Regions from separate parts of the Proteiniborus ethanoligenes genome, predicted to be linked through region 1. Evidence: predicted binding sites of a transcription regulator. Region 1 holds the regulator's gene; each other region holds the start of a gene.
What was found. Region 1 encodes LexA, which represses DNA repair genes until DNA is damaged. Its sites were predicted from a motif close to CNAACANNTGTTNG; they were not measured.
Positions count from the first base shown of each region.

Region 2: the regulator LexA is predicted to act here: its motif matches at 1,401-1,414, upstream of uvrB (excinuclease ABC subunit UvrB).
Region 3: the regulator LexA is predicted to act here: its motif matches at 7,234-7,247, upstream of BLV37_RS03630 (putative DNA modification/repair radical SAM protein).

Region 1 covers NZ_FNQE01000009.1:63,889-72,450, reverse strand. The annotation lists gene mutS (DNA mismatch repair protein MutS) at 1-278, shown strand, start outside; gene mutL (DNA mismatch repair endonuclease MutL) at 288-2,159, shown strand; gene miaA (tRNA (adenosine(37)-N6)-dimethylallyltransferase MiaA) at 2,180-3,118, shown strand; gene hfq (RNA chaperone Hfq) at 3,208-3,438, shown strand; gene BLV37_RS05180 (methionine gamma-lyase family protein) at 3,634-4,947, shown strand; gene lexA (transcriptional repressor LexA) at 4,969-5,592, opposite strand; gene BLV37_RS05170 (LysM peptidoglycan-binding domain-containing protein) at 5,754-6,056, shown strand; gene BLV37_RS05165 (tyrosine recombinase XerC) at 6,110-7,087, opposite strand; gene thiS (sulfur carrier protein ThiS) at 7,628-7,825, opposite strand; gene BLV37_RS05155 (aldehyde ferredoxin oxidoreductase family protein) at 7,842-8,562, opposite strand, start outside.
Region 2 covers NZ_FNQE01000025.1:1,730-10,291, forward strand. The annotation lists gene BLV37_RS10695 (TolB-like translocation protein) at 1-1,265, opposite strand, end outside; gene uvrB (excinuclease ABC subunit UvrB) at 1,479-3,452, shown strand; gene uvrA (excinuclease ABC subunit UvrA) at 3,556-6,381, shown strand; gene BLV37_RS10710 (copper amine oxidase N-terminal domain-containing protein) at 6,446-6,988, shown strand; gene BLV37_RS10715 (AEC family transporter) at 7,210-8,166, shown strand; gene BLV37_RS10720 (ABC transporter ATP-binding protein) at 8,252-8,562, opposite strand, start outside.
Region 3 covers NZ_FNQE01000006.1:22,263-30,824, reverse strand. The annotation lists gene BLV37_RS03670 (taurine ABC transporter substrate-binding protein) at 1-713, shown strand, start outside; gene BLV37_RS03665 (ABC transporter ATP-binding protein) at 772-1,557, shown strand; gene BLV37_RS15410 (YeeE/YedE thiosulfate transporter family protein) at 1,675-2,208, opposite strand; gene BLV37_RS15405 (YeeE/YedE thiosulfate transporter family protein) at 2,231-2,872, opposite strand; gene BLV37_RS03650 (LysR family transcriptional regulator) at 3,091-3,987, shown strand; gene BLV37_RS03645 (sulfurtransferase TusA family protein) at 3,984-4,196, opposite strand; gene BLV37_RS03640 (metallopeptidase TldD-related protein) at 4,385-5,614, opposite strand; gene BLV37_RS03635 (TldD/PmbA family protein) at 5,626-6,963, opposite strand; gene BLV37_RS03630 (putative DNA modification/repair radical SAM protein) at 7,305-8,562, shown strand, end outside.

The sequences.
Region 1 (8,562 bases):
TTGCAAAATTAGCCGGAGTAAGCAGTGATGTAATAAATCGAGCTTATGAATTACTAAATGAATTAGAAAAAAGGGATATTAATAAATCAGAAATAGCTCTGTCTTCTAGAGAGCGACCAAAAACTTCTAAGGATAAGAACAGCTTACAGTTAGATTTTTTTAGTGTAAAGGAACGTAATATAATTGAAAAGCTTAAAAGTATAGATGTCGCTAACTTAACACCCATAGATGCAATAAACATCCTATATAAGCTTAGTAAAGAATCAAATGAAATATAGGTGATATAAATGAACAATCAAATTAAACTTTTAGATAACAGTACAATAAATAAAATTGCTGCAGGAGAGGTAATAGAAAGACCTGCATCAGTAATTAAGGAGCTTATAGAAAATTCAATAGATGCTCTGTCGTCTTTTATTACAATAGAAATAAAAGATGGTGGGAAAAACTACATCAGAGTAACAGACAATGGCATAGGTATTAGTCCAAAATACATTGAGCTAGCTTTTTTGAGACATTCAACTAGTAAGATTAATGGTGTAGATGATTTACAATCTTTATCAACACTTGGATTTAGAGGAGAAGCCTTACCTAGTATTGCTTCAGTGTCTCAGCTGGAGCTCATTACCCGAACAAAAGATAATATTGGAGGAGTACGTATTTCTATCAATGGTGGACAAATAATAGAAAAAAACGAGATTGGATGTCCAATAGGTACTACTATAATTTTAAAAAATTTATTTTTCAATGTGCCAGTAAGACAAAAGTTTCTTAAAAGTGATGCTGCAGAAGCCTCTAATGTTAGTGATATAGTATATAAATTAGCTTTGGGTAATCCTGGAATTAAGTTTAAGTTTATAAAAGATAATAAAGTAATTTTAAACACTCCAGGAAATGAAGATATTAAATCTACAGCTTATAGTCTTTTAGGAAAAGAATTTGTAAGCTCTATGTTTGATATTGAATATTCTGGAGATGATATAAAGATAAATGGTTTAGTTTGTAAGCCTTCATTTACTCGTGGCAATAGAAACCATCAATATACTTATGTCAATGGGAGATATATAAAAAATGAAGATATAACAGAAATCATAGAAGATTTATATAAAACTCTTATTCCAATTAACCGGTTCCCAGTATATATAATTTATATAAATATCAGCCCTGAGTTAATAGATGTTAATGTGCATCCTACTAAAACAGAAATAAGGTTTTCTAATAAAGAAGCTCTTAAGAAAATATTATCTAATGCTATAAAAAGTACTTTTTTCAATAATACTTTAATACCAACGGTTACTTTACCAACAAAAAACAAGACAGAGGACAATTTACAAGAAAAACAGGAATCATTTCTAGACTCTGTTAATGTAGAAAAAACACAAATTTATCAACAAGAACAGTATTTACATGATATAGAAAGAAAGCCTAGTTGTAAACACAATAAGTCTATATCAGAAAATGTAGATGTCGATGCAAGTAGTATCATCAGGATTCTGGACTTAAGTGTAAATGAAACAGAAGAGAGTCTTTATTATGAAAATTCCGATAGAGATGAAGCAGTAGAAAATAATACTTCAATACCAGAATTAAGAATTATAGGTACATTATTCGATACTTATATTTTAGCTGAGGATAAAATCAATAAAAATTTATATATGATTGATCAACATGCTGCACATGAAAGAATAATGTATGAAAAAATAAAGCATCAGCTTGAGCTAGATAAAGTATATATGCAACAATTGATTACGCCCCAAATTATCAATATGTCTCATGGTGAGATGCAATTGTTTAAAGAAAACATCAATATATTTATGAAATTAGGATTTGATATAGAAGAGTTTGGATTTAATTCAGTTGCTATTCGAAGTGTACCACTAGTATTTGGTGTTCCTGATGCAAAAAACCTATTCTTAGATATTTTAGATAATTTAATGGATGAAATAAAAACCAGCTATGATATAAGACTCGATAAGATCATGAAAATGGCTTGTTCAAGTGCAATAAAGGCAGGTTATAACATGAAGGAAGTAGAAATTGATATCTTGCTAAATGATTTAAGAAACGCTGATCAGCCATATACCTGTCCTCATGGTAGACCAGTGATTATCAAAATATCTAAATATGAAATAGAAAAAAGATTTAAGAGAGTACAGTAAAGGATGATTTGATGAATGAAATGAAACCACCTCTAATCATAATAACTGGTCCAACTGCTGTTGGGAAAACTAGTATATCTATAGAGATAGCGAAAAAATTAAATGGAGAAATTATTTCGGCAGACTCAATGCAGATTTACAGATATATGGATATTGGAACTGCAAAGATTTCAAGGAGTGAAATGGAAGGGATTCCCCACTATCTAATAGATGAAATAAGTCCAGATGAAAATTTTTCTGTTTCAGATTTTCAGTTGAATGCAAGTAAATATATAACTGCAATATTAGCTAAGGGAAAGTTGCCTATAATAGTGGGGGGAACAGGATTATATATTAACTCTTTGCTCTATGATTTAGATTTTAGTCAAGCTGTTTCAAACTGGGAATTAAGAGATAATCTTTTTATGAAAGCAAAGCAATACGGCAATGAATGGATTTATAATGAGCTGAAAAAAATAGACATTGAATCAGCAAATAGAATACATATTAATGATACTAAAAGGATTATTAGAGCTTTAGAGATATTTCATGAAACGGGAAAACCAATGTCACATTTCTATAAAGACTTTAGAAAAGAAAACCACAAGTATAATATAGTATTTATTGGCCTTACTATGGATAGGAAACTGCTATACGAAAGAATTAATAAGCGAATAGACTTAATGATTCAAAAAGGGTTAATTGAAGAAGTCAAAAGTCTATTACATATGGGTTATAGTGAAAATCTAGTATCAATGCAGGGATTAGGATACAAAGAGATTATACAATTTCTAAATGGAAAGTGCAGCTTAGATGAAGCTGTTGAAATACTCAAAAGAGATTCAAGAAGATTTGCAAAGAGACAATTAACCTGGTTTAGAAGAGAAAAAAATATTAATTGGATAGATGTTCATGATTTTGATAATAAGGATAATTTAATTGAACATATTGTTGAATACATAAAGGAAAAAATTAATTAAAGTAGAATATAGAAAACAAACAGGGAATTTATATTTTAAGTTATAAAATTTATAATTCTATAAGGGGAGGGAAAAAAGTGAAAACTACTATGAATTTGCAAGATGTTTTTTTAAACAAAGTAAGAAAAGAAAATACTGTTATTACAATTTTTTTATTAAATGGTTATCAACTAAAAGGCCAGGTGAAAGGCTTTGACAATTATACAATAGTTTTAGATAGTGATGGTAAACAAAATTTAATATACAAGCATGCTATCTCAACTATTATACCAAGTAAATCTATCAGTTTTATGAATAAAAGCAGTGATAGCTTTGAATAGAAATTTCTATTTACAGTATACAAAGCCTTTTAAGTATATTAAGACTTAAAAGGCTTTGTTATATAACGAATAAGAAATTCTACTTAATATAGAGTACCAAGAAAAGCTTCTTTATTTTCAATGTCATTATTGTTCTGATTGAAACTGTTGTTATCATATGTTACAATACATAAGATAACAATAATAGAAGGTGATATGTTGAACAAGTATACAATAGATATATTATGTAAACAATATGCGATTGGTGAAAATATTATCAATTATGTATTAAGCAAAGATGAAATTCTTAAAAAGAACTATTTAACTCACATTGAAGAAGTCAAAGAATATAATCAATTTAAGATTATACATGCAATGCAGAAGGCTAGACTAAATGCTACTCATTTTAATTGGACAACTGGCTATGGATATGATGATGTGGGAAGAGAAAAGGTAGAAGAAATATATTCGTATGTATTTAATACTGAAGATGCTTTAGTAAGACCTACAATTGTTTCGGGAACACACGCAATAACCCTTACATTGTCTGGTATATTAAGACCAGGAGATGAGCTTCTTTCAATAACTGGAAGTCCTTATGATACTTTACAAAAGGTTATTGGAATAAAAGGTAAAGAGAAGGGCACACTTATTGACTATGGTATTAAGTATAGAGAAATTTCTCTTGATTCAAAGGGAAAAATAGAAATTGAAAAAGTGATTCAATCAATATCAAAGGATACTAAGCTAATATTAATTCAAAGATCTACAGGATATAGTGACAGAAATGCCATAACTATAGATGAAATAAAAGAGGCTATAGACAAAATTAAGGCATTCAATGATAAAGTAATTATTATGGTTGATAACTGCTATGGCGAATTCATTGAAACTAAGGAGCCTACAGATGTAGGAGCAGATATAATGGCCGGCTCTCTTATCAAAAACCCAGGTGGAGGTATATCTTTGTCTGGAGGATACATAGTAGGTAAAAGAGACTTAATAGAGCTAGTTGCTAATAGAAGTACAGCTCCTGGAATAGGTAAGGAATGTGGCTTAACTTTTGGCACCACTAGAAACACCTTACAAGGTCTTTTTTTAGCACCCATGATAGTAGGGGAAGCATTAAAAGGAGCCCTTTTAACTGCTTTAGTATATAAAGGCTTAGGATTTAGAGTAGTACCAGATATTAATCATAAGCGTAGTGATATAATACAAGCAGTAGAGTTCAAATCCAGAGAAAAAGCGATTAAATTCTGTCAGGGAATACAAAGCGCTTCTCCGGTTGACTCTTTTGTAACACCTGAGCCATGGGAAATGCCTGGATATGAGGATGAGGTAATAATGGCAGCAGGGGCTTTTATACAGGGTTCTTCTATAGAATTAAGTGCTGATGGTCCAATGAGGGAACCTTATTTTGCTTATTATCAAGGTGGATTAACTTATAGCCACTGTAAGTTGGGAGTAATGATGAGTTTAAATAATTTGTATAAAAATAATTTAATAGAAAAAGATAAGCTGGTTTATTAAGCCAGCTTATCTTTTTCTACTTTACTTTATCTTACGAAATACTCCTGTTACTTTACCTAGAATCGATACATTTCTTGTTATGATAGGTTCCATAAATTGATTTTCAGGCTGTAGCCTTATATGGTCTTTTTCTTTAAAGAATCTTTTTATAGTTGCTTCATCGTCTAAAAGAGCAACTACTATATCACCATTATATGCAGTGTTTTGCTGTCTAACTAGCACAAAATCTCCATCTAAAATGCCAGCTTCAATCATGCTATCTCCTCTAACTTTTAACATAAAAACAGATTCTTTTTCTACAAAGTCAATAGGTAAAGGAAATGAATCTTCAATATTTTCTACAGCTAATATAGGTTCCCCAGCAGTAACTTTGCCAACTATAGGTACATTTATTATTTCCTTTCTTGGAAATGGAATAATATTGTCAACTCTATCTAAAATTTCAATCGCTCTAGGCTTAGTAGGATCTCTCCTTATATAGCCTTTCTTTTCAATTTTTTCAAGATGCCCGTGAACAGTAGAGGTTGATTTTAAGTTGACAGCCTTACAAATTTCTCTTACTGCAGGAGGATATCCTTTAGAATATATTTCACTTTTTATGAACTCAAGTATTTTTAACTGAACCGACGATAAGTCTTCATACATAATGGAACCTCCCAACACTCTATTTTCTGCTATTATAACATATATATAAATAAATAGCAAACATTTGTTCTATATTTTTTTAAAAAGCATTGACAAGGAACACATGTTCTATTATACTAGAATTAAAGAACAAATGTTCTACAGATAACGGAGGTATAGCTATGAAACGTAAAAGAATTAGAATAGCAAATAAAAAAAGATTTACTATTTTTTTATCCTTGGTATTTTGCATTATAACTATTTTAACAAGCAATATATCTAAAATAAGTTTAGCTTATAGTTCAAATAATAATAACTACAAAGAAATGGCCATAATTTCTGGTGATACGCTTTGGGAAATAGCTAAAAGAAATAATCCCTATAATCAAGATGTCCGAAAGATTGTCTATGAAATAATGGAATTCAATAATATGAAAACAGCAGAAATAAAAGCAGGCAGTGTTATAAAAATTCCTACATACTAACATAAATCATAAAATAGGCCCTCAGATAATAGAGGGTCTATTTTACGCCAATATTACTTACTATCATTATCCTGCTGTTCACGTATTTTATTGGATAGGGGATTGCTTTTTACGGCTTTTCTTAATCTTTCATCGTCAATGTGAGTATATATTTGAGTTGTAGATACATTTTCGTGACCTAAAATTTGTTGTAAGGCCCTAATATCAACATTCCCATACTTATACATAAGAGTTGCTGCAGTATGTCTTAGCTTATGTGTAGAATAAATCTCAGTATCTAAACCAGCATCTTTAATATATTTTTTTACTAAATATTGTACAGTTTTATTGCTAATTCTGCTTTTCCTATTGCTTAAAAACAAGGCGTTTGGTGTTTTTACTCCTTCTGTAGGTCTTACTAATAAATAATCCTCGATAGCTTTTATACATGCATCATTCAAGTAAATTGTTCGTTCCTTGTTTCCTTTACCTACAACAGTTAAAGTATCTCCTTTGATCTTGTCAATATCTATACTAACCAACTCTGAAAGTCTTAGACCACAATTTAAGAACAGTACAATAATAGCATAATCTCGTTCTTTATAGGTTCCATCTATTGAATCTAGCAGGTTTTCTGCTTCCTCTAGCGAAAGATAAACAGGATGTCTAACATTTGTTTTTGGTGATTCTAAATCTAGGGCAGGATTATTATCAATAATTTTAACCTTTGTATTCAAATACTTAAAGAAAGACCTTATACTAGCAACTTTCCGAGCCTTAGCATGATTTTTGTTGTTACGATCCTTATCAACAAAAGATATAAATGCATATAGGTCTTGTAATGTGACTCTTTGAATTATACTTTCATCTACATCAGATATATTTATTTCGTCAAAGGGAATACTTTTATCAACTAATTTATATCTGAGCTTTAAAAACCGAAAGAGGGTACGTAAATCAAAAAAATACTCTTTTGTTGTGTTTTCAGATTTTCCTTTGATGGTTTCTATGTAGTTTAAAAAATCTTCTAATATTATTGGTAGATTATCCATATTTTCACTCCTTATTATACAAAATATACATTTTGTATAATAATATTCTACATTTTTTCGCAAAATCCTTCTACATAATCTACATATTTTAATATTATTTTTTTAATCTCTATAGTTTTCATATAATTTAGTAGAAGATTCACCGAATATTATAATCTGTTATTTAAAAAAAGCTCGTCACCATACATATTTTCAATCCTAAAAATGTTTTTCAACTAATTCATTAGATTTCTTACTATAACAATATCAAAATTCGCTTATTGGGCCTTAAAATCCATTTTAAACGTTTTTAGATGCATTTTGATATAAAACCATTATAAAGAAAAAATAAACGCCTTATAAGTCAAATGTAAGCTTGATTTATTTTTGAAATATAATAAAATTGCACTTTGATAATAAAACTTGATTTAAGAAGCTCTTTTTATTCTTTAGTCTTACAAATTGTTTTAATTAAAGCAAAGACAAGTTAACATAATTTTTTTATGTTAACTTGTCTTTGAATAAGCTTCTTTTATATTACACTAAATATTTTGTTACATTTTAACCTCCAGCTAATAAATGAATGACCTGTATTTCATCTCCATCATTTATTAAGACATTTGCATATTCTTGCTTAGGTATTAATTTGCCATTTACCTTTACAATAATCTTAGGAAAAGTATATTTCTTCATATCAAGAATTTCCTGTACAGTTAAATGCTCTTTCCATTCATGCTCCTTACCATTTATTAAAATCATTTTGTCCTCCTGTAAATTAGAGATGCTTTTCTACCACCTCTATTAATTCTGGTAAGTCCATTTTTATTTCCTTTAATTTTTCTATAGTAGGTATGCCATCCATTGTCCAACCTCTTCTTTTATATACTGCGTCTATTAGTTTTTCATATTGTTCTTCTCTATAGGCCCTAAGAATTTTAATTTTCTCTTCAGTGAACTTTCCAGTTGGATCATAATTTAATTTCTCCCTAAGCTGGTTATCATATCTTTCTTTCCTTGATTCATATTCTTCAACTGTTACAGGGCCTACAGAACGGTATGGGACTTTATCGTTTTCTCGTTTACCATAACCCATCCTTATATTAAAAATCCTTTGAAAATTGTACACTCTTTCTGATTGTACTATTAACTCTTCCTTATTAATATTATTACCAGTCATAGCATTGTACAAATCTACATAGTTTTGTACATGCTCAGGTATTTTAGCAGGCTCATCAGCAGAAAAATTACTAGCAGGTACAATATCATTCCATGGTAGCTTACACAACCCCATGAGACCAAACCAGGTTCTAAACATAGGGAAATAATGTAATGCTTCAGCTTTATCTTCAAAAGTTGGTATTTGATTGTTGACCATATCCATAAATATTAACCAAGCTTCGTCATGCTGAGGACCTTTATTTGTTAATCCATAACCTCCCTGCTGTGCAAGAGATTCTTTAGGCAGGTACTCAGAATACTCAAGTCCCTTCTGTTCC
Region 2 (8,562 bases), on a different contig from region 1:
TATTTATCTTCTTTTTCTACTTTTTTTCTATAAATTAGCCTATTATCGTCTATAAATTTACCCTCAATACCAGAGCTGATTTTTCTTGATTTATCATCACTTTTCTTAAAATACAGACTAGAAATATCTTTGGTAAAATCACTTTCCTCAAGAACAAAGGCATCTCCATTTACGTCAAAATTAGTAATATTTAAATTTACCTTAAACAAAACCATTTCCTCATTATTCAAGGTATCCAGAGTAATTATTGAAGATACCTTCTGATCATCATTATTTACTGCGCACAATATGTGGTTGTTCTGCCATTTTATATTCCACGTATGTCTGCGATCCATTGGAGTAATTTTTTGAGTTAGGTTACTATCTAAATTTACTACATATAAATCAGTTAGTTTTCCATTATACTCAATTATTGCAAGTTTTTTTAAATCTGGGCTAAATTCAACAGAAAAAATAGAGTTATTAGTTGAATAAATTTTTCTTTTCTCAAAGCTGTTAAGATCGTATAACCAAAGACTTTCGCTAGATATATTGTCGTTTTCCTCTCTTTGGACATAAGCAATAAAGCTATCCTTTGCATAGTCAATTATCTTACCTTGATCAATAGTCTCAGATAAAAGTATTGGCTGGGCATTTAAGATGTCGCCACTATCAGAGTTGATTTTTGCTTTGAACATAAAAAGAGGGCTACTAGGATTATTTTTTAGAAATGTATTATTTAATCTCACATTCCATATGTACTCACTATTTTCTTTTATAAGACTTACAACGGGCATAGTGTTAGCAGTATACTTAAATTGAGTATATATTTTATTAAGAACCTGGGCCCTATCAAATTTTATTTGGATGGGCTTATAGTTGCTAGGAATAACATTGAATTTTAAATCCTTAAGTGGCAAATCATCAATATCTTCAAGCTTAATCAAAATTTGTGGAACTACTATATCTTTTTTACCCCATTCTTTTTTTACTGAGGTATATATGTTAACTTCATTGTTTACCCTAGATATGCTGTCAACACTGGCAGTAGAGCATTCAACTACACCAAATTTAACTAAAAAGTATTGACCTCTGTCTTTTTCCATTAACTCAACAGCGGGAGAGATAGATTGGAAGCCCTTAGACAATATTGTTTTCTCTACTTTATATTCTATGTCAGATGTCACATTTGTAGAAAGGCTAGAGTCAACTAAAGGTGTATTACTTTTAGGACTGCAAGCAGTTAAAGTTAACATCAATGACACATATAATATCCCTTTCTTCATTTAAATTACCTCCTACTATGAGTTATATATTCCACATTAAATCAAAATGACCTTCTAAAATTAATAATAATTTTTTGGAAAAATAAAATATATTTGATATATTGATTTATATGAATATTAAATATATAATTAATACGAACAAGTGTTCCGAAATTGTGATTAAATTAATTTTGTGAGATACTATGGTTTATAAGTATAAATTGAGGTGATACCTTGAACAAATTTAAAATAAAATCAGAGTTTAAACCTACTGGCGATCAGCCTCAGGCTATTGAGCAGTTAGTTAATGGAATAAATAAAGGCCTAAGCTCTCAGACTCTTCTAGGGGTTACAGGCTCTGGTAAGACATTTACCATGGCTAATATAATTGAAAGAACTCAAAAACCAACTATTGTAATAGCACATAATAAAACATTAGCGGCACAGCTAACTAGTGAGTTCAAGGAATTTTTCCCTGACAATGCTGTAGAATACTTTGTAAGCTATTATGATTATTACCAACCAGAAGCATATGTACCCCATACGGATACATATATAGAGAAGGATGCATCAATAAATGATGAAATTGATAAGCTAAGGCACTCTGCAACGGCTGCGTTATTTGAAAGAAGAGACGTAATAATAGTAGCTAGTGTGTCTTGTATATATGGATTAGGAGATCCAATCGATTATGAAAATCTAGTACTATCCTTAAGACCAGGAATGATAAAGGATAGAGATGAAATCATAAGAAAGCTTGTAGATATTCAGTATGAAAGAAATGATATAAACTTTGTTAGAGGAACCTTTAGAGTTAGGGGGGATGTGGTGGAAATATTCCCAGCTTCGTCTAATGAGCATGCTATTAGAGTAGAACTTTTTGGAGATGAAGTAGAAAAAATAACAGAAGTCAATGCTTTGACTGGTGAGATTATAGGAACTAGAAGCCATATTTCCATATTTCCTGCATCTCACTATGCTACAAGCCCAGAAAAGATTGAAAGAGCTATAAAGAGCATAGAAGAGGAATTAGAGGAAAGATTAAAGGAACTAGCTAAGGAGGATAAGCTCTTAGAAGCTCAAAGACTACAGCAAAGAACCATGTACGATATAGAGATGTTACGGGAAATGGGATTTTGTCAAGGAATAGAGAACTACTCTAGGCATATTAGTGCAAGACCACCAGGAAGCAAGCCCTACACTTTACTAGATTATTTCCCAGAGGATTATCTTATGATAATAGATGAGTCCCATGTTACTATTCCTCAGATTAGAGGAATGTATGCAGGAGACAAATCAAGAAAAACTACCTTGGTAGACTATGGGTTTAGGCTACCTTCTGCACTTGACAATAGACCACTTCAGTTTGATGAGTTTGAAAAGCATATTAATCAAGTATTATTCGTAAGTGCAACACCTGGACCTTATGAGCTAGATAATTGTCAGCAAATTGTAGAGCAAATTATTAGACCAACAGGTCTATTAGATCCAGAAGTTGAAGTTAGACCAACGAGAAATCAGATAGATGATTTGGTAAAAGAAATAAACATTAGAGCAGAGAAAAACGAAAGAGTTTTAGTGACTACCTTAACTAAGAAAATGTCTGAGGACTTAACTAATTATTTTAAAGAAATAGGTATAAAAGTTACCTATCTACACTCAGATATTAAAACTATTGAAAGAATGGAAATAATAAGAGATCTTAGAATAGGCAAGTTTGATGTTCTTGTAGGCATCAATCTTTTGAGAGAAGGACTAGATTTACCAGAGGTTTCTCTAGTAGCAATACTAGATGCAGATAAAGAAGGCTTCTTAAGATCGGAAACATCTATGGTACAGACTATAGGAAGAGCTGCTAGGAATTCAGAAGGCAAGGTTATAATGTATGCTGATAGAATAACAAATTCAATGCAGAAAGCAATAGACGAAACTAATAGAAGAAGGCATATACAGTTAAAATATAATAAAGAGCATAATATAATTCCTCAAACTATTAAAAAAGGCATAAGAGATGTTATCGAAGCTACTAAGGTAGCAGAGGACCATGAAAAATATGGTTTTGATACAAAGAAAGAAATGGGTATAGATGAACTAATGGTTTATATTAAAAATCTTGAGATTGAAATGTTTGAGGCTGCAGAAAATTTACAATTTGAAAGAGCAGCAGAATTAAGAGATAAGATTAGCGAGTTAAAGAAAAAAATATAATTACTTATGCATGTAGACTGTTGAAAAATGCATTTGTGTTATCCTGGGCATTAGCTAAGAATCTAGTATTAAAATACTCAGATAAGAAAAACGAGGTGCAGAAATGTTAAAAGACAAAATAATAATTAGAGGAGCAAAGGAGCACAATTTAAAAAATATTAATCTAGAGCTCCCAAGAAACAAATTTATTGTATTAACAGGCTTAAGTGGTTCTGGTAAATCATCCCTTGCCTTTGATACCATATATGCAGAAGGTCAAAGAAGATATGTAGAGAGCCTTTCAGCCTATGCTAGACAGTTTTTAGGTCAAATGGAAAAACCAGACGTTGAGTATATAGAAGGTTTATCTCCTGCCATATCCATAGATCAGAAGACTACAAGCAAAAACCCAAGATCTACTGTTGGAACAGTTACTGAGATTTATGACTATTTAAGACTTCTGTATGCTAGAATAGGAACACCACATTGCTATAAATGTGGAAAGGAAATAACTTCTCAAACAGTTGACCAAATGGTGGATCAAATACTATCCTTAGAGGAAAGAACTAGAATTCAGCTGCTTTCGCCTATTGTAAGAGGGCGCAAGGGGGAGCATCAAAAAATATTTGAAACCATAAGAAAAGAAGGCTTTGTGAGAGTAAGAGTAGATGGAGAATTAAAGGAATTAAGTGAAGAAATAAAGCTAGATAAAAATAAAAAACATAATATAGAAGTAGTAATAGACAGATTAATAGTTAAGGAAGGAATAGAGCAAAGACTAACAGATTCCCTAGAAACAGGACTGAAGCTTTCAGAGGGATTAATAATAGTTGATGTAATAGACAAGGAAGAATTACTCTTTAGCCAAAAACTATCCTGCCCTGACTGTGGTGTAGGCATAGATGATTTAGAGCCAAGATTATTTTCGTTTAACAGTCCCTTTGGTATGTGTCCAACCTGTAATGGATTAGGCAGCCACATGAAAATAGATCCTGAGCTAATTATTCCTAATAAAAACTTGTCTATAAATCAAGGCGCCATAGCCCCTTATGCTAGCACGTCTGAAGACACATATTATTTTAAAATGTTTACTGCTATAGCAGAGTATTATGATTTTAGTCTGGATGATCCTATTAGCAGTGCGCCAAAAAAGTTAATAGATGAAATACTCTATGGAACAGGCAAAAGAGAAGTAGAATTTGAATTTGATAGTAGATTTGGTGGATGGAGAACATATAAAGCGCCTTTTGAAGGTGTAATACCTAATCTAGAAAGACGATATGGTGAAACAAATTCAGATTATATGCGCGATAAGATAGAAGGCTTTATGGGCATTATACCTTGTCCTGACTGTAATGGAAATAGGCTAAAGCCAGAAGCACTTGCAGTAACTATAGGAGAGCTAAATATTTCAGAGTTTACTCATATGTCCGTAAGACAGGCAATAGACTTTGTGAATAATTTAAGCTTAACTAAAATGCAGGAAAAAATTGCATATCAAATTTTAAAAGAAATAAGAGAAAGACTAAAGTTCCTTGTAGATGTGGGATTAGATTATCTAACATTATCAAGAAATGCAGGGACTCTTTCTGGCGGAGAGTCTCAGAGAATAAGGCTAGCTACTCAAATAGGCTCAAGCCTAGTAGGAGTTCTCTATGTATTAGACGAACCAAGCATTGGGCTTCATCAACGAGATAATGATAGACTACTAAAAACCCTTAGAAGTCTTACAGACCTAGGAAATACTTTAATAGTAGTAGAGCATGATGAAGATACTATGTATTGTGCTGACCACATAGTAGACATAGGACCAGGGGCAGGTGTTCATGGAGGCTATATAGTTGCAGAAGGAAGCCTTGAAGATATAAAAAAATGCAAGGAATCTATTACAGGCCAATATTTAAGTGGTACTAAAAAAATAGAAATTCCGAAAAAGAGAAGAAAGCCAAACGGCAAATGGGTAGAGGTACTAGGCGCTGCAGAAAACAACCTAAAGGATATAGATGTTAGGATACCCTTAGGTGTGTTCACATCTATAACAGGTGTTTCAGGCTCTGGTAAAAGCACATTAGTAAATGAAATATTGTATAAAAGACTATCTCAGGAGCTACACAACTCTAAGGTTAAACCAGGAAAACATAAAGACATATTAGGCATGGAGCATATTGATAAAATCATAGATATAGATCAATCACCTATAGGTAGAACACCTAGATCAAACCCTGCAACGTATACAGGAGTATTTGATCAGATTAGGGACTTATTTGCTATGACTCCAGAGGCTAAAGCTAGAGGATATAGTAAGGGCCGCTTTAGCTTCAATGTGAAGGGCGGAAGATGTGAAGCTTGTAGAGGAGATGGTATATTAAAGATAGAAATGCACTTTTTGCCTGATGTATATGTTCCATGTGAAGTATGTAAGGGCAAAAGATATAACAGAGAAACTCTGCAAGTAAAATATAAAGGAAAGACTATATCAGATATATTGGATATGACAGTAGAGGAATCTGTAGAATTCTTCGATAGCATACCAAGCATAAAGAGAAAGCTAGAGACCATGTACGAAGTAGGGCTTGGATATATAAAGCTAGGTCAACCTTCAACGCAGCTTTCAGGTGGGGAAGCACAGAGGGTCAAATTAGCCACAGAGCTTAGCAAAAGAAGTACAGGCAAAACCCTATATATTCTTGACGAGCCTACAACTGGTCTTCATACAGCAGATATTCACAAGCTTATTAAGGTGTTAAATCAGTTAGTAGATGCTGGAAATGCAGTAGTAGTTATTGAACATAATTTAGATGTAATCAAAACCTCTGACTATATAATAGATTTAGGGCCAGAAGGCGGAGATAAGGGTGGTACAGTAATTGCTAAAGGAACACCAGAGGAAATATGCAAGATTAAAGAATCATATACAGGTCATTTCTTAAAAAAAGTATTAGAAAAATAAATATTAGTATAATCCCCTTAATTTTGTCAATAATTTTAGTAAAAGCAAATTAGGGGGTTTTTTTATGAAAAAAAGCTTAGTGTTTTTACTAGTTGGAATAATACTTTTACTATCAGCTACAGCCTTTGCAGGAGGATATTTCAAAAGAATAGATGTATTTATAAAGGATATAAAGATAGAGGTAGATGGAATAAATATAAAAACAGATACAGAGCCTTTCATATACAATGACCGAGTGTTTGTTCCATTGAGACCAGTAGCAGATGGCTTAGGATGTGAAGTTACATGGGACAGCAAAGAAAACAAGGTTATAATAAACAAATATAAGGATTTTCCAGAATGTGATTATTTAAATGGTGAAATATTCGTATATGGAATGATAACTAAAATAGACCATGAAAACAAAACCATAGAAATTGAGCAGCATATTGACGATAATAGCAGGGAAGTAACTCCATTACTAAGTATAAGAGAAGATGTCATTATACTACTTCAGAGAAATGATAAAACTATGAATATTGATTTTAGCGATTTGAAATGTGGAGATATTTTAGGGGCAGTTATAGACAAGGATAATTTCATAAGAGGAATAATAATATCCTTCTAAAGACTAGAGAAGATTTTAATATAAGATAGGGCTGACCATTGTGTCAGTTCTTTAATTTTTTGTTACCAAAGACTTATTTCTATAAATATAATTTATAACATTAATGTTTATTGCTCTTTTTGCTTTCTTGTAATAATATGATGTTATTGAGAAAAGTCTAGAGTGTTTTGGGCATGTTTAATAAACACATCATAACATAACAAGAAAGCAGGCTGATAACTTTGATATTTCAAAATTTTATTTTTAGTATAAATGCTGTTTTCCCAGTTTTTATAATTATTATATTGGGATATGTTTTAAAAACGAAAGGTATAACAGATGAACACAGCATAAAGAAGATGAATACTATTTTATTTAATATAGCATTACCTATGCTATTATTTAGGGATATTTCTCGTTCGAATTTTAATGATTTTTTTAATTTAAAATTGCTAATTTTTGCCCTTGTTGCAACTCTTTTATCATTTATACTAATATGGCTAGGTGCAGAACTATTAATTAAAGAAAAAAGCTCTATAGGTGCATTTGTGCAAGGTTCTTTCAGGAGTAACTATGCCCTTATAGGACTAGCATTAGCATCTAACATTGGAGGTAGTGATGCAGTCACAAAAGGTGCACTAATAACTGCTTTTGTTATTCCCTTATATAATATATTAGCAGTTATTGTCTTAACCATAAGATCAGAAGGTAATAATAAAATAGGGATAAAATCAACTTTTACTAATATTGTAAAGAATCCATTGATAATAGGAATAGTCCTTGGCTTACCATTTTGCATACTAGGCATTAGGCTTCCAGCAGTTATAGAAACTTCCGTAGATTATATGGCAAGAATTGCAACACCTATTGCTATGTTAGCCATAGGTGGCACTATATCCTTAGATCAGATTAAAAACAAAAAAATGAAGCTGGCAATGGCTGCGGCTACGATTAAGATTATACTGCTACCTATTGTCTTTACTCCTATTGCTGTGCTTTTAGGTATAAATGGGAATGCTTTATTAGTTTTATATATTATGCTAGGCTCACCTACAGCAGTTAGCAGTTATGTCATGGCCTGCAACATGAATGGCGATGAAGAACTAGCTGCAGATATATTCATAATAACCACTTTGCTTTCTGTATTTACATTTACCATTGGTATATACATATTTAAGACTTTTGGACTTTTAGTTTAGTTTTGGACAGGCTATATGTAATACTAAAAAGGGGAGGGGGTTATTGCTTCAATTTTACCATTAAAGCAATAACCCCCTTTTGGCTTTACACCGAATATACACCTTTATTTTTAACTACATACACATTATCATATTTTGTCTTTGTATCCTCAAATACTACATGACTTACATTTACCACTGTTATGCCCTCAAGACTTAAAATAGTATTTTCTATTTCCTTTGCTATTTTAGAATCCAAGCTTGAGAAGGCTTCATCTAAGAAGATAATGTCTGTTTTTTGCAAGAGTCCTCTAGCTATGGCTACTCTACTTTTTTCTCCACCTGATATATTTTTCCCATTATCATAAATCATAGTGTCAAGACCTTGAGGAAGTGACTGAACAAAACTTTTCAGCC
Region 3 (8,562 bases), on a different contig from region 1:
TAATATGGATTCATGAAGTTCTTGGAGAAATAGAAGCTTTAGCAGTAAAGAAAAGTTCCAACATTAATAGCATAGAGGATCTTGCAGGTAAGAAAATAGCTACTCCTTTTGCATCTACATCTCATTATAGTTTATTAAATGCACTTAAAAATGCAGGAATTGAAGATCAGGTAGAACTTTTAGATATGCAGACAGTAGATATTGTTGCAGCATGGGAAAGAGGAGATATTGAAGCAGCATATACTTGGCAGCCTTCACTAGGGAAAATATTGAAAGATGGCAAGGTAATCATAAATAGCGAAGAAATGGCAAACCAAGGTTATGTAACAGCAAACACAAAATTAGTTAGAAAAAAATTTGCTGAACAGTATCCTGATTTAGTTGCTTCTTTCATTGCTTGCTTAGCTGAAGGCTCAAAGATATACAGAGAAAATCCAAATGAAGGAGCTAGTTTTGTAGCAAAAGAGCTTCAAATTGAAACACAAGATGCCTTAGAACAGATGCAAGGTGCTATATGGCTATCACCTGAAGAGCTAATAAAAGAACAATATTTAGGCAATTCAAATTCCACTGGTAACTTTGCAATGATTATGAAAGATACAGCAGATTTTCTAGCACAACAAGGTTTTTTAAATAAAGTGCCAATACAAGAAGAGTTTAATAACTTTATTAATCCTAGCTATATAGAAGAGGCTATAAAGATATTAAAATAATTTAAATAGACGAATATTTTAAACAAACTATATCATATTTGCCATGGAGGTGATATAAATGGGGAAAGACGAAAAAAGAGAAGTAATTATTGACGTTCAAAATGTAAGCCTAACTTATGAAACTAATACAAAGCCAATAACGGCTCTAGAAGATATAAATTTACAGATAAAAAAGGGAGAATTTCTGTGTGTATTAGGTCCTTCTGGATGTGGTAAAAGTACATTGCTTAAAATTATTGCTGGATATATAATACCTACAACAGGTTCATGTCTCATGCAAGGAGAACCTATTAAAGGGCCTGATTGGCACAGAGGTGTGGTCTTTCAATCACCCACCTTATATCCATGGATGAGTGTGAGAAAAAATATTGAATATGGTCCTAGAGTGAGGAGCCTACCACAAGATGAAATTAAACGAATAGGACAACATTATTTAGAACAAGTAGGGTTAATAGAGTTTGGAGATAAGGCAACATTTGAGCTTTCTGGTGGTATGAAACAGAGAGTAGCCTTAGCTAGGGCGCTGGCAAATGAACCTGAAGTCATACTTATGGATGAACCCTTTGGAGCATTAGATGCACTTACAAGAGTTAACATGCAGACTTTAATTCGAAATATTTGGAAGGACACTAAAAGTACAATATTTATGATTACACACGATATAGATGAAGCATTATCTCTTGGAACAAAAGTAGTAGTTATGTCTAAAACTCCTGGCAAAATATTAAAGGAGTTTAGCCTTGATTTTACCTATACAGCTATGACTAATAAAAATGGTCGTGTAAAAGTTGGAGAGGAATATATAAAAATCAAAGAGGAAATAGTAGACATAATTAGCCAATGACAATAGATATAATTACTCTTAAGAAATATAGAAAAAGAATTCAAAATAAGTAATCATTTATTTTGGATTCTTTTTATCATATTTAAAATTATTTATTTATAATGACTAATTAAAATATCATAAAAAATATCTAATTATTAGTTTACTGCCTATAATAGCTCCTATAAAAATGAAAAGACCAAAAACCCATCCAGCTAAAGAAAGAGAAGCTATACCACTGTAGAGAGCACCTATATTGCATCCAGAAGCCAATCTAGAACCATATCCCATTAATAGCCCACCTATACAAGCACCAATTATTTGCTTTTTAGATTTAATTTTTCTAAACTTAAACTGAGACGCCATTAAGGCAGAAAGTAGTGCACCTACTATAATGCCTATATTCCTAATAGATTTAGGGTCTTTTAAAAACCCCTCTTGCAAAGTTAATAGAGAGCTTTCCGAGCTGAAATAAAACCAAGAAGATACATTTCCACCAAGGGCCTCATATATCCATGCTCCCCAGTTTGTTAATGTAGAAGAAATTCTCCATGCTTCTCCTGTTACAGCTAAAGTAACAATTTGAAACAAGGACAGAAGAATTGCACCAGTAACATAAGTCCAAGAATTTTTAAACCATTTAAGGTAAAATTTATTATCATTTAGATTCAATTTTATCCCCCCAAATCACACATTAATAGTCATGATTATTTTTAGATTCCCATTTATCAGCTAAAATATAGAGTAAAGCAATAAATAATAATTGTACTAATAAAGCACCGGACCAACCTAAAACATCTGGGAGAAATATTGCCTTAGCTTTCGAAATAAAGGCTTTATCCCACCAGCCATAATCATGTGCTCCCCATAAAGAGCCTATAATAAAGAAAATAAGTGTTAGTATCTGCATTTGAAAGCCTTCTCCAGCTCTCATAAGAACACCTGAAGCACAGCCGCCTGCTAAAACCATTCCTATGCCAAATAAAACACCACCAACTATGGTAGCAAAGCTTATTGGAGCAATAGAGCCTTGTCCAGGAATTGCGTGGTTATTAATATATGCTCCATACTTAATTGCAGTAAAGCCAATAGTTGTTATGGCAAAGGCTATTAGCATTGCTTTAGTTAATGATGTGCCATTAATTAAATAGGGATCTCTTATGGCTGCAGCAAAGCAAAATTTTGATCTCTGAAGTATAAAACCAAAGGCTATACCAGTTAACCAAAAGAAACTGTGGATATCTGATATTGATTGTAAAAATATATCTATAGCTATAATTAAGGCAATAACTAATAGACCAATAGGGATTTGATTTTTTAGATTGTTGCTATTCATAGCATACACCTCGAATTCATTGAGTTATTTCTCATACAGTAAATTTTCGTCACAGGCTAATCGAATTTTATTATTATACCATAAATGCATATTCGACTTATTTAGTGATACAGAAAATACTAAATTACATTTAAATTTGTGATTATTGCTGCTATTTAATTATTTATAATATATAATGTAAATAGTGATATTTATTTACATGAGGAGCTGAGTAGAGAATGAATATAGAGTACCTAGATTACTTTTATAAAGTTGCTACAATGGGTAGTATTTCAAAGGTAGCTAAAAGTGCCCATATATCTCAGTCAGCACTAAGCCAGCAGATTTCAAAACTTGAAGAAGTTTTGGGTTATAAATTATTAGATAGAAGTAATAAAGGTGTTGAACTAACTGACAAAGGACTTATTGTTTTTAAATATGCTGACAATATAGTAAGAACATATGAAGCTATGATAGAGCAGTTACATTTAGATAATGAAAATGCACGAAATATAAAGATTGAGGCATGTTGGTCAATTGCTACCTATTCCTTACCATGTGTTATGTATAAAATTAAAAACAAATTCCCAAATCATAGTTATGAATTAAATCCAAATGAATCAGACTTAATTGAAGAAAATGTTATGAACAATATATGTGATATTGGAGTTATATATAGTAAACCTAAAAACCAGAATCTTTCCTATTATAAAATAGGTATGGATAAAATTGTTCTTGTTTCTTCATCAAATTATAATATATCTGATGAAATTGATTTTAAGGATTTAATTAAATATCCACTTGTATTATTAAATGATAAAATGCATGTTATGGATCCTATAACAAGCAAAATGAAAGAACTAGGATTAATGATAGATAATCTAAAAATTCTATACAATAGCGATTCAGCAGAGTCAGTAAAACTATCTGTACTAAATGAATTTGGTATAGGCTTTTTACCTTACACATCTATAAAAAAAGAATTATACAATAAACAGCTAATGTTAATAAATATTGCAGATTTTTCAATAGAATATGATATGTATTTAATACATGACAAGAAAACAAGAGAAAATAAAGTACTCTACGAATTTGTAGAATATTTTAAGAGTATAGCACAAAAAAATTTATGCTAAGGCTTTACTATGAAAATCTCCCAAACACCATTTATGACTTCTTTATAGGAAATATCATATTTCTTAAAGTTACTCATTACAGACTCAAGGACACAGCTGTGATCTGTCACAACTTTAACCGTATCACCTGAACTCAATGATTTGAGTTCTTTTCGTGTTTTTAAAATTGGAATAGGGCACATATCACCTAGACAATCTATGGTTTTCACAAGACTCACTTCCTTGAAGATTATATATTTAACTGCATTAATTATATCATAAAATGGCATTTATAGTTATAATGAAAAGAAAGTAAAAAAAAGACACCTAGATATGAGACTTCTGAAAAATTCTTGAATTTTGCCTGTTATTCAGTGGTCTCCTAGATATCTTTTTTTTATTACTAAATTGCTATTATCTATATATAATCCACATTTAAATTGAATGCTAAAGCCTTTTGTCCTAATAGCGCCTTATCCTTAGACTTTCCTATATAGTCATCTCCAAACATTGTATATAATTCACCTGAAATAGTAAGCTCAGGAAGCCTTCCTAGAAGCTTTTCGCCATCAGTTAAAAATCCTAGCTGAACAGGCGTACCAAATACTCCTTCTGCTGTAAAGTCACCACCAGAAGCTAGGAGAACTACAATAGCCAGTTGCCCATTTAATAGCTCCTTTAAGGTTTTATTGCTAGATGCTACCTTAAGATTTCTAGCTCCTAAGGATGGAACCTTATCATAATCTGCGGAAGCACTGCCAGTTAAAGGCAGGTTAAATTGAGCTGCAGTCTTCTTATCCGTATATGGAGTTATTATCTTTCCATTTTCGATTAAAGTATATCTATCCTCATTTACAACACCCTCAGCATCAAAGAATTCAAACTCTGTAATATCTTCTCTTTCTGTACTCTGGTATAGTGTAAAGCTGTCGCTAAATTTCTTTTCACCTAAAAAGTCTTTAAATAGAGAAGCGCCTGTACCTATCTTGTATCCGTTCATTTCCTCTAAAATTTTCTTAAGGGGTAGTCGTTCATCATTCTCTAAAAATACCACGGGCTGTTTACCCTGAACAGGAAGCTTAACCTTATTATTGTAAGCTGTTAAAGTTTCTCTTACATTATTTAAGATTTCATTTCTACTATACTCTCTATCTAAAAAGCTTGCAAATGCATCAAAGACGTTTACAGAAGCTTTTTCTTTTATTATAAGTGCTGCTATAACAGCTCTATCTACATGAGTTAGATTGAGTCCTTTATTATTTATTAGTTTAGTTTCAAATTCTTGAATATAGATATTATTTGAAAAAATAAAGTCAGGAAACTCTTCTCTCAATATTTTAAGCAGCTCTTCTACTTCACTTACAAAATCTTCATCAGAAAGAGTTTCTTTTCTATAATCAACTTCTTTTACAAGGCTTGATGAAGGCTCGTAAGGATAAGGTATTTGAAGCTTTAAATTTTCTATTGCTCTTTTTTCAAGCTCAGCCTCATCTGCTTTTCCTACAGCCCCTGCAATACCTATAAAGCCATTTTCATATATTCTGAATCCTGTTTTTGTAATATCCTTTTTTCTGACGGATTTTATTTCTGTTTGAGATATGTTTATGCTTATTTCTTTAAAAGTCTTAATATATTTTTCCTTTACCATTCCTACACCTCCTATTGTACTGTAATATTATTTACTCTTATATAAGGACCACCCATGCCTACAGGAAGAGGCCATTGCTCAAACTTTCCACAGCCTCCTAAAGAGAAGGAAAGAAGCTCCATTTCCTTAGAGATACCATCTATCTCATGAAGAGTTTCCATTACATTACCACTAATAACTGCTATATTAACAGGCTCTGCAATTTTACCATTTCTAATCATATAGGAAATACTAGGTGCTATAGTAAAAGTAGACATACCGGAGCCGTGGTTTATCTCTTCTACTAATATGCCTTCTTTCACCTCTGAAATAAGCTCTTCTTTAGTTTTATCTCCAGCCTCAATATATGTAGAAGTCATTCTCACAATAGGCTCAAATTCAAAATTCAAAGCTCTAGCATTACCCGTAGGATTTTCTTTAAGGGACTCTGCAGTTACACTGCTATGAAGTCTACCAGAAAGGATTCCGTCTTTAATTAAATAGGTTTTATTAGCTTTAGTTCCTTCATCGTCAAATGGTACAAATCCGCTTCCAGGAATATCTCCTCTATCAACTATAGATAAATTATCTACACCTACTTTTTTGCCAATAGTCCATTCTCTCATCATGGTTTCGTCGCCAACCATGAAATCTGCCTCGCTTTTATGTCCAAAGCTTTCATGAGTAAATACTCCTGTTGCAATAGGTGAGAATATTACAGTATATTTCCCAGGCTTTATAGGCTGAGCATGGGTAACATATTCAATATCTCTAGCTATGTTTTTTTCTAGCTTATCATGTAGAGATTTAATTTCATTAAAATCCGTAACAGTTTTATCGTACCCACTGTCTAGGGTTTTACCGTTTACATTCAAGGAATATCTAAATACTACTGCACAAGTCTGATAGTCAAACTTTAAATCTGCTCCCTTACTTGAATAAAATTCCTTAGTAGTTTTGCGGTCAATGTAAATAGCTCTCCACATTTTTATTTCATCTTTATTTTCTATAATTGGGAAGTATGATTTTAGAAGATGGAGTTTTTCTTCTTGACTTACATTCAATATGTCATTTTCCTTAAACTTAAAAAAATCTCCCTTATTAACTTGAAATTTTTCAACTACATGATTTTCCATGATTCTTTCATTTTCTTTAGCCATAAGAGCGAGCGTATTTATTTCTTCCTGTATATTGTCTATATCCGTTGTTGAGCTATAGTACCATCTTTTACCGTCGAAAACTCTTATGAAGCCACCCTTATGGTTTCTCTTTAAATTTTGTCTTAGTTCTCCATTTTGATAGGTAATTTCGCTTACAGAAGCATCCTCTAACCTCACATCTGTATAAAGATTTTTTGGAAAAATATACATCTAATCCCTCCTTAAATACTTTTATTATTAAATGTAGATAAGTATTATCCATAGTGTATGTATGTTTGCTACTATTTTAAATGTAAAACTATTTAGAATTGTTGGATAATGCATTCTTGATTACATATTACTATCAAATATTAATAATGTCAAACTGTATTTTTATAAAATTAATATTTAAAATAAAAATATTAATAAAATTTATTGATAAATTTTAAAGTTCATAAAAATGAAAATTATTCTTAGAAAAATTAAATCAATAAAAAATACCGAACATATGTTCACAAAATTGATGTTTCATGGTAAAATATAGATAGGAAATGAACATGTGGAGTGATACTATGGAAATCCTAAATAAACTTAAAATATTATCAGATGCAGCTAAATATGATGTGTCTTGTTCATCTAGTGGAAGCAATAGAAGTGGAAGAAAGGGAGATATAGGAAGCACTAGTCAAAGCGGCATATGTCATAGCTGGGCAGATGATGGGAGATGCATATCCTTGCTTAAGATTCTTTTTACTAATTATTGCATATATGATTGTGTATATTGTGTGAATAGGGCTTCAAACCATATACCTAGAGCAGCATTTACACCTGATGAAGTAGCAGATTTAACTATCAATTTTTATAAGAGAAATTACATAGAAGGACTTTTTTTAAGCTCTGCAGTATATAAAAACCCTAATTATACAATGGAGCTTTTGACAGACACAGTTAAAAAGCTTAGAGAGGTACATAGGTTTAATGGATACATTCATTTAAAGGCCATACCTGGTGCAGACAAGACTTTGATAGAAAAGGCAGGCATGTATGCAGACCGAATGAGTGTAAATATTGAGCTGCCATCAGATCAAGGACTTAAGCTACTTGCACCACAAAAGAACAAGGAAGCCATTATAAGGCCTATGAATTATATAAACTCAAGAATACATCAATCTATAGAAGAAAAACAAAAGTTTAGACATTCTCAAAGCTTTGTACCTGCTGGGCAAACTACCCAGCTTATAGTGGGAGCTACTAAGGATAGTGATTTAAAGATACTTAGGCTTTCGGAAGCCTTATATAAAGGCTTTAATCTTAAAAGAGTATATTATTCTGCCTTTGTGCCTGTATCTACACATCCAAACCTTCCGCCACTATCTTCTCCACCCTTAGTCAGAGAAAACAGGCTTTATCAGGCAGATTGGCTGCTTAGATTTTATGGGTATAATGCTGCCGAAATACTTAATGATGAAAAGCCAGATTTTGATCTTGACCTTGATCCTAAATGTGACTATGCCTTGAGAAACATAGACATGTTTCCTGTAGAAGTAAATAAGGCAGATTATTATTTGCTTTTAAGGGTTCCTGGCATAGGGGTAAAATCTGCTAGGAGAATAATCTCTGCTAGAAAGTTTGGTAAATTAGACTTTGAACATTTAAAAAAGCTGGGGGTGGTAATAAAGAGAGCTAGATATTTTATAACCTGTGACGGTAAGCATTATGGTATAAAAAGCATGGATGCTTCTGCCATAAGAAATAGCCTAGTCCTCAATGTGGATAAGAAGTATGCTATAGAGTCAGGAGAGCAGATTTCTATATTTTCCCTATATCCAC